2 regions of the Lysinibacillus sp. IITD104 genome follow, and region 1 is predicted to be linked to the other one. Evidence: predicted binding sites of a transcription regulator. Region 1 holds the regulator's gene; the other holds the start of a gene.

The links. The regulator CtsR, encoded in region 1, represses protease genes until heat stress. The targets are predictions, from matches to a motif close to ATGGTCAATAAAGGTCAAACA.
Region 2: clpP (ATP-dependent Clp endopeptidase proteolytic subunit ClpP) is a predicted target of CtsR. The motif match lies at 1,771-1,791, and genes of this name have one in related genera.

What each region holds. Positions count from the first base shown of each region.
Region 1 covers NZ_JBAHYH020000001.1:154,774-158,197, reverse strand. The annotation lists gene V1L66_RS00770 (ATP-dependent Clp protease ATP-binding subunit) at 1-37, opposite strand, end outside; gene V1L66_RS00765 (protein arginine kinase) at 27-1,136, opposite strand; gene V1L66_RS00760 (UvrB/UvrC motif-containing protein) at 1,133-1,675, opposite strand; gene V1L66_RS00755 (CtsR family transcriptional regulator) at 1,689-2,159, opposite strand; gene V1L66_RS00750 (DUF4870 domain-containing protein) at 2,426-2,731, opposite strand; gene V1L66_RS00745 (class I SAM-dependent methyltransferase) at 2,856-3,424, shown strand, end outside.
Region 2 covers NZ_JBAHYH020000001.1:919,475-922,898, reverse strand. The annotation lists gene V1L66_RS04800 (amino acid ABC transporter permease) at 1-112, opposite strand, end outside; gene V1L66_RS04795 (basic amino acid ABC transporter substrate-binding protein) at 203-997, opposite strand; tRNA gene V1L66_RS04790 (tRNA-Arg) at 1,495-1,569, opposite strand; gene clpP (ATP-dependent Clp endopeptidase proteolytic subunit ClpP) at 1,878-2,468, shown strand; gene V1L66_RS04780 (HPr family phosphocarrier protein) at 2,523-2,780, opposite strand; gene whiA (DNA-binding protein WhiA) at 2,893-3,424, opposite strand, start outside.

The DNA.
Region 1 (3,424 bases):
CTTTTTGCGCGCGTTGTGTAAAACGATTAAACATCATATAAATCCTCTCCTTTTTCCCCATTTATAGGCTTATTCGCATGTTCTTGAGATAATGTCTCACGAAGCATCTCCGCTCGAACACGATCCCGCTCAGCAGGTGGTAATGCCTCACCTGCATAGTGCTGTAAAAAACCTGGTTGCATACTAACAACACATTCATTTAAGGTCGTTGCTTGTATACCATCAATCAATTGTAAATCTACTCCTAAACGAACATTAGATAGGCAAGTCGCGGCTTCCTCACTTGTTAAAATTCTCGCATGTGTAAGGGTGCCTAAAGCCCGATATACTCGATCTTCTAGCGCAAGCTCTGCCTTTTCCATTAATTTACCTCTTGCATGTCGTTCTTTTTGAATAATCTTTTCAGCGACACTTTGTATGTCTGCTAAAATATCTTCCTCTGTCTTTCCAAGTGTAATTTGGTTAGACACTTGATAAACATTCCCTAAATTTTCGCTTCCTTCACCATATATACCTCTTACAGTCATTCCTAAGCGTGTCATGGCGTTTATAATCTGATTCATTTGCCCTGTTAATGTAAGAGCGGGTAAATGCATCATGACGGACGCTCGTAGACCCGTACCAATATTCGTTGGACAACTTGTTAAATAACCAAAAGTATCTCGAAAAGCATACGGTAATACTTTCTCTAGGATACGATCAATCTTATTTGCTTGTTCATAGGCACTTTGAAGTTGAAAACTTGCTGTCATACATTGAATGCGTAAATGATCCTCTTCATTCACCATAATGCTCACGGATTCATCTTCAGAAAGTAGTATAGAGCCCACTTGCTCTTTTTTAGCCAGTTGTGGGCTAATCAAATGCTTTTCTACAAGAATTTGACGCTGTAAAGGCGATAAATCCTTTATAGCAAAATAAGCATAATCATTTTGAAGCATTGGGCTATCACTTACAGCATGTGTAACAGCCTGTTCTACCTGCAGGGCCTCATTCTCTGAAAACGCTAAAGGAAAACGGTACCCATCTAAATTTCGTGCGAGGCGTATCCGTGTACTAATGACGATATCTGAGTAATCATCTTTGATATGCATCCAAGTTGGTGTCGCACGCTCTAAAAATGATTCAATCATCATGACACATCACCACCTTCAAATTGTAGATGCTTCTCTAGCTCTTTGACTTCATCCCGTAGCTTCGCCGCTTCTTCAAACTGTTCTTCATCTACGGCGGATTTCATACGCTTGCGGATATCTTCTATTTGCTTTTTAATAACATACACATTACTGCGAGCACCAGGCATTTTACCAATGTGTTGTGGACCTGCCTGAATGCGATTAAATAGCTTTGGCAAATGATCACCAAATGTGTCATAACAGCTTGGGCACCCGAATTTTCCTTCTTTTAAAAATTGCTTATACGAAAATCCACATTGTGGGCATGTTTGCTGTTGTGGTTGTACCTGTTGTTTTTCCCCCACCTTTTGCCATGTAGGAGAGCCAAACCAGTTAGACAATAACTGTTGAATAGATACTGGCTCTTGTTTAAACTCTGCATGAAATGGATGGAATTGTGAGGCGCAGACGTCACAATAATGATGCTCTACTTTTTGCCCACTTTGAACTTGTGTTACTGTAACTGTCGCATTACGTTGTTTACAATGTTCGCATATCATTTCCATCACCTCACTATTTTTGTTGTTCATATTTAATTGTTGTCAGCATTGCTCGCAATATTTTTGATCGAATGACATCTCTTAATGGGAGATGCAAGTCGATCGTGGAGCGATCAATTGCTGCTAACATTAATTTCGCTTCTCGCTTGGAAATTACCTGCTCATCAATGAGTCGATAAACCAAATCTTCCGCCATCGTTTGAGATGCTCCACCTTCAATTTGCCGGAGAACATCGTCGATTAAATCAATCTGTGAATTCGCGCGGACACGTAAAATTCGAATGTATCCACCACCACCACGTTTGCTCTCAACAAGGTAACCCCGCTCGGCAGTAAATCTTGTATTAATGACATAATTTATTTGTGATGGTACACATTGAAATTTATCAGCGATTTCACTACGTTTAATTTCAATATGCCCTTCTCCACCTAATTCAAGTACTTGCTTTAAGTAACCCTCTATGATGTCTGATATATTACGCATTTTAGGAATACACCTCGCTTGCTTCACTGACTTTGACTATCTTTGACTTTCTTTGAGTATATTATACAAAACGCCTGAAAAAAATTGCAATGATTTCGCCCATAGAAAAGTGGAAAGTCTTGAAAATGCCCTTTAAGGCAACAAAAAGAGCACTTTTTTAATTATTTGTGTACGGTTAATAATTTCCTCATACATTTAATGTACCCTAGTTAGTCATAGAAAAAACGCAAGCATATGCAACTAGCATATACTTGCGTCTATGAAAATTATACCCAGCGACCAACAATTGGATAGCGCCAAGGTTCATCCGACAATGCTTTTACGATACCAATAATCGGTACCACAAATAGCATAATGCCGAAAATGATTAAAAATGGTAAGCCAATAAGGACAAAGCTTAAAACAACAGAGATAGCAATTAAAACACCCATGACAATTTGGAATAGCAATGCTTGAATAGAAATTGCCTTTACTTCCTCATCAGAACTAATTAAAAAGAAAATAATGGGCACTAACCATGGCGCAAAAAATGCACTTGCGTGTATGATTACTTTAGACCATTTAGTCTCCATATATATCAACCCTTTCTTTGAACTTTATCTATGTTTTATGTACTACTATTTACGGAACTATACCCACAATAGTTTCACATTTAAAAGGATTTTTTAAAATTTTTTTGAAAGGCTGTGAGGAGAGTTGGAATTTAACAACACATTAGCAAATGAATATGAAAAGGGTATTCGCCGTACATTGCCTAGTTATGATGCCATGCTACGTTTAATACAAACTTTTTATCACTCTAGACTACCAGAAAATGCTAACATGTTAATCGTGGGAGCAGGGAGCGGCAATGAAATTATACAGCTGGCAGAAGGAAGGCCACATTGGTCATTCACTGGCATTGATCCATCTGCATCCATGCTTAGCATAGCTAAAGAGCGTTTACTCGCTCTACCAAATAATATGTCATTCCATCAGGCTACAATACTAGATGCTTCGCTGCCCTTCTCACAGTATGATGCAGCAAGCTGTGTTCTCGTCTTGCATTTTATTCAGGAATATAAAGAAAAGCTAGACACAATAAAAGAAATAGCAAAACATTTAAAACCTGGAGCACCATTTGTCCTTGTTTCAAAATATGGTCAGCTAGGCTCTTTAGAAACAGAACTACAATTTGATTTATGGCGTTCCTATTGGCAACAGCATACTAGACTTTCTTTGTCTGAATTAGCAGAGATGGAAAAATCCATTCGTTCTCTTTCTTT
Region 2 (3,424 bases), 760 kb from region 1:
GAATACCGCCAAAATAACCACTAAGTGTCAAAATAAGTGTTACGCCAATACCTCGTATAAACATATCTCGGTAGTTCCAGACAATGTCCCAGCGTAAGTCAAAGATGTCCATCCGAAAACCCCATTCCCCTTTAAATTACGATTAATAAATGAGCCGTTAGCACAGTTACTATGTTAGTAGCATCATGTCATTCATTTCTTACTAAAAATCAGTACCTGTAATTTCTTTTAATTTACCGTTTTCTTTAATCTTTTTAAGACCTTCGTTTAATTTATCTAGTAATTCTTTATTGCCTTTTTGAACCATGAAGCCATAGTATTCTTTTTCGAATGCGTCATCTTCAATTACTTTAAGTTTTTGATCTGGATGAGCCTTAATATATTCATAAACGACTGCGTTATCTCCGATAGCTGCATCAACATTACCATTTAGCATCTCTTGAATAGCGATTGGCTGACTTTCAAAAGCCATAATATTTGTACTTGCTTCCCCTTGAAGCTTTTTCGCCGCCATATGACCAGTAGCATTGATTTGTACTGATACTTTTTTATCTTTTAATTCATCAAGAGATTTAATTTTTGAATCTTCTTTCACAACAATTAATAACTGAGACTCATAGTATGGTTCTGTAAAATCAAACGATTCTTTACGTTCTTCTGTAATTGTGATCCCTGAAGCACCGATATCTGTTTCACCGTTTTTAATTGTTTGGAACACTGGCTCCCATCCAATATTATTCCACTCAACCTCAAAGTCCATCTCATCTGCAATAGCTTGTAGAATATCGACATCAATCCCTACAATTTTCCCTGAATCGTCAACAGATTCAAATGGTGCAAAAGTGGCCTCAGTACCTACTTTATAGACCTTTTTGCCATCTCCACCATCTTCTGAAGAAGAGCTACCTGAAGATGCCCCATCTTTTGTACCACATCCTGCAAGCGCTAATGTTAATGCCGCAATAATCATCAGTAACATCCAACCTGTTTTTTTCATTATATTTCCCCCTAGTTCGATAATTTTCCAAATTACGTATTATTTTTCGCAATTCGGAAATGTTAGACTATTAGGTCAATTATATTAACATTATAGTATTTAGACAACAACTTTTCGCATAAAACTAAATATTTTTTCATATAAATTTATATGAAATTCATATAATTTGAAAAAACATGTATAAATAACAAGAAAATAAACCTAAAACTAATATATATACAATGAGAACCATGCCAAATTTCGATAAATTTAGGCAAAAAAAAAGAATCCCCTCAGATAGGATTCTTTTTTTTCGACTATTGCTAGTCTCACGTACAGTATGTTCACTAAAAAATAATTTGGAGTTGTTGCTTTTTTGAAGGTTTGAAAGGAATAAATAGGGGAATAATGCCAACTAGGACAGTATTCCCTATTCTTCCTCTCGATCTCCAGTAAGCAGGCTGCTAAACTACTTATTAGGAGATGAGCTATAACAGTATATCAATTAATCAGTAAAATGGCGCCCTCGGAGGGAATCGAACCCCCAGTGCAAGAACCGGAATCTTACGTGTTATCCATTACACCACGAGGGCAAAAGACACAAAAAAAAAGTACTCACTCTAGGCTTACGAAAAGCATGATGTAGATAACCCTCATTTTTGAAGCATACCTGCAAAATAGTGTTCTGTACTTTAAACCTTATAACCTTAATCATTATACAAGCCTATCCTATATAATTCAACCATAGATTGCAAAAACAATTTATTTTTTTAATTTCACTTTAGCAGGGTTAATATTTGACCTTCCCTGACTATAATGTGTATGATAAGGATACAGCTGAAAAACAAAGGAAAATTTTCAGCAAAGGTATTCGAATTTAGCTTTTTAAGGAGGATTTAACATGAATTTAATTCCTACAGTTATTGAACAAACTAGTCGTGGTGAGCGTGCATATGACATTTATTCACGTCTACTTAAAGACCGTATTATCCTTTTAGGAAGTGCCATTGATGACAATGTTGCCAACTCCATTGTCGCTCAGCTTCTTTTCCTACAAGCAGAAGATCCAGATAAAGATATCTCTCTTTACATTAATTCACCTGGCGGATCCATTACGGCTGGTATGGCAATCTATGACACAATGCAAATTATTAAACCACAGGTACAAACAATTTGTATTGGTATGGCTGCATCAATGGGTGCTTTCCTACTTGCAGCTGGAGAACCTGGTAAACGTTTTGCCTTACCAAATGCTGAAGTTATGATTCACCAACCACTAGGTGGTGCGCAAGGGCAAGCGACAGAAATTGAAATTGCTGCTAAACGTATTTTATTCTTACGTGAAAAATTAAATGGCATTTTATCTGAACGCACTGGTCAACCACTTGAAGTCATTGCAAGAGACACAGATCGTGATAACTTCATGACTGCTGAACGTGCAAAAGAATATGGCTTAATTGACCACATTATGCATCGTAGCGATAATAAATAAAAAAGAGAAGGCATCACAGAATTGCTCTGTGATGCCTTTTGTATTTATTGAATGTTAATCTTCATTTTCAATAATTGTTGCCAACGCTGTAACCGCTTGCTCAGCATCGTTACCTTCGCTGCTTAAAGTCACTTCAGTACCTTTAGCAACTGCTAAGCTCATGACACCCATAATGGATTTGGCATTTACTTTTTTCTCGTCTTTTTCTAGAAAGATATCAGCACTAAAACGATTTGCTTCCTGCACAAATAGTGCTGCTTGTCTAGCTTGTAGTCCTAATTTTAATTTAACCTGGACTCTTCTCTCAATCATTCTCAAAACTCCCCTTCACTACCGTTCATCTATTAGTTTTATCTTACCTTACTTACAGGCAAAAGAACAATAAGCGATTAGCATGACATTCATACCTGAAAAGTATGATAACTTAACCACCTATTTTTTCACCACGCCTTAATGCATCCGCAATCTCATCAATTTTTCTCAATCGATGGTTAACACCAGATTTACTAACCGTTCCACTAGATACCATTTCACCAAGCTCTTTCAATGTCACATCTTGGTATTCAACACGGAGACGAGCTATTTCACGAAGCTTCTCTGGTAGTTGATCAAGACCAATTGAATTTTCAATAAATCGAATATTCTCTACCTGCCGTAATGCTGCACCAATGGTTTTATTTAAATTGGCAGTTTCACAGTTCACAATACGGTTGACACTATTACGCATATCTCGCAAAATCCGAACATCTTCAAATTTCATCATAGCCTGATGTGCGCCAACAATATTAAGGAAATCTGAAATTTTTTCCGCTTCCTTTAAGTACGTCACAAAGCCTTTTTTACGTTCGATTGTTTTGGCATTGAGTTCAAATTCATTCATCAAATCCATTAATGCTTCACCATGCTCTTTATATAAAGAATAAACCTCTAAATGATAAGCCGATGTTTCTGGATTA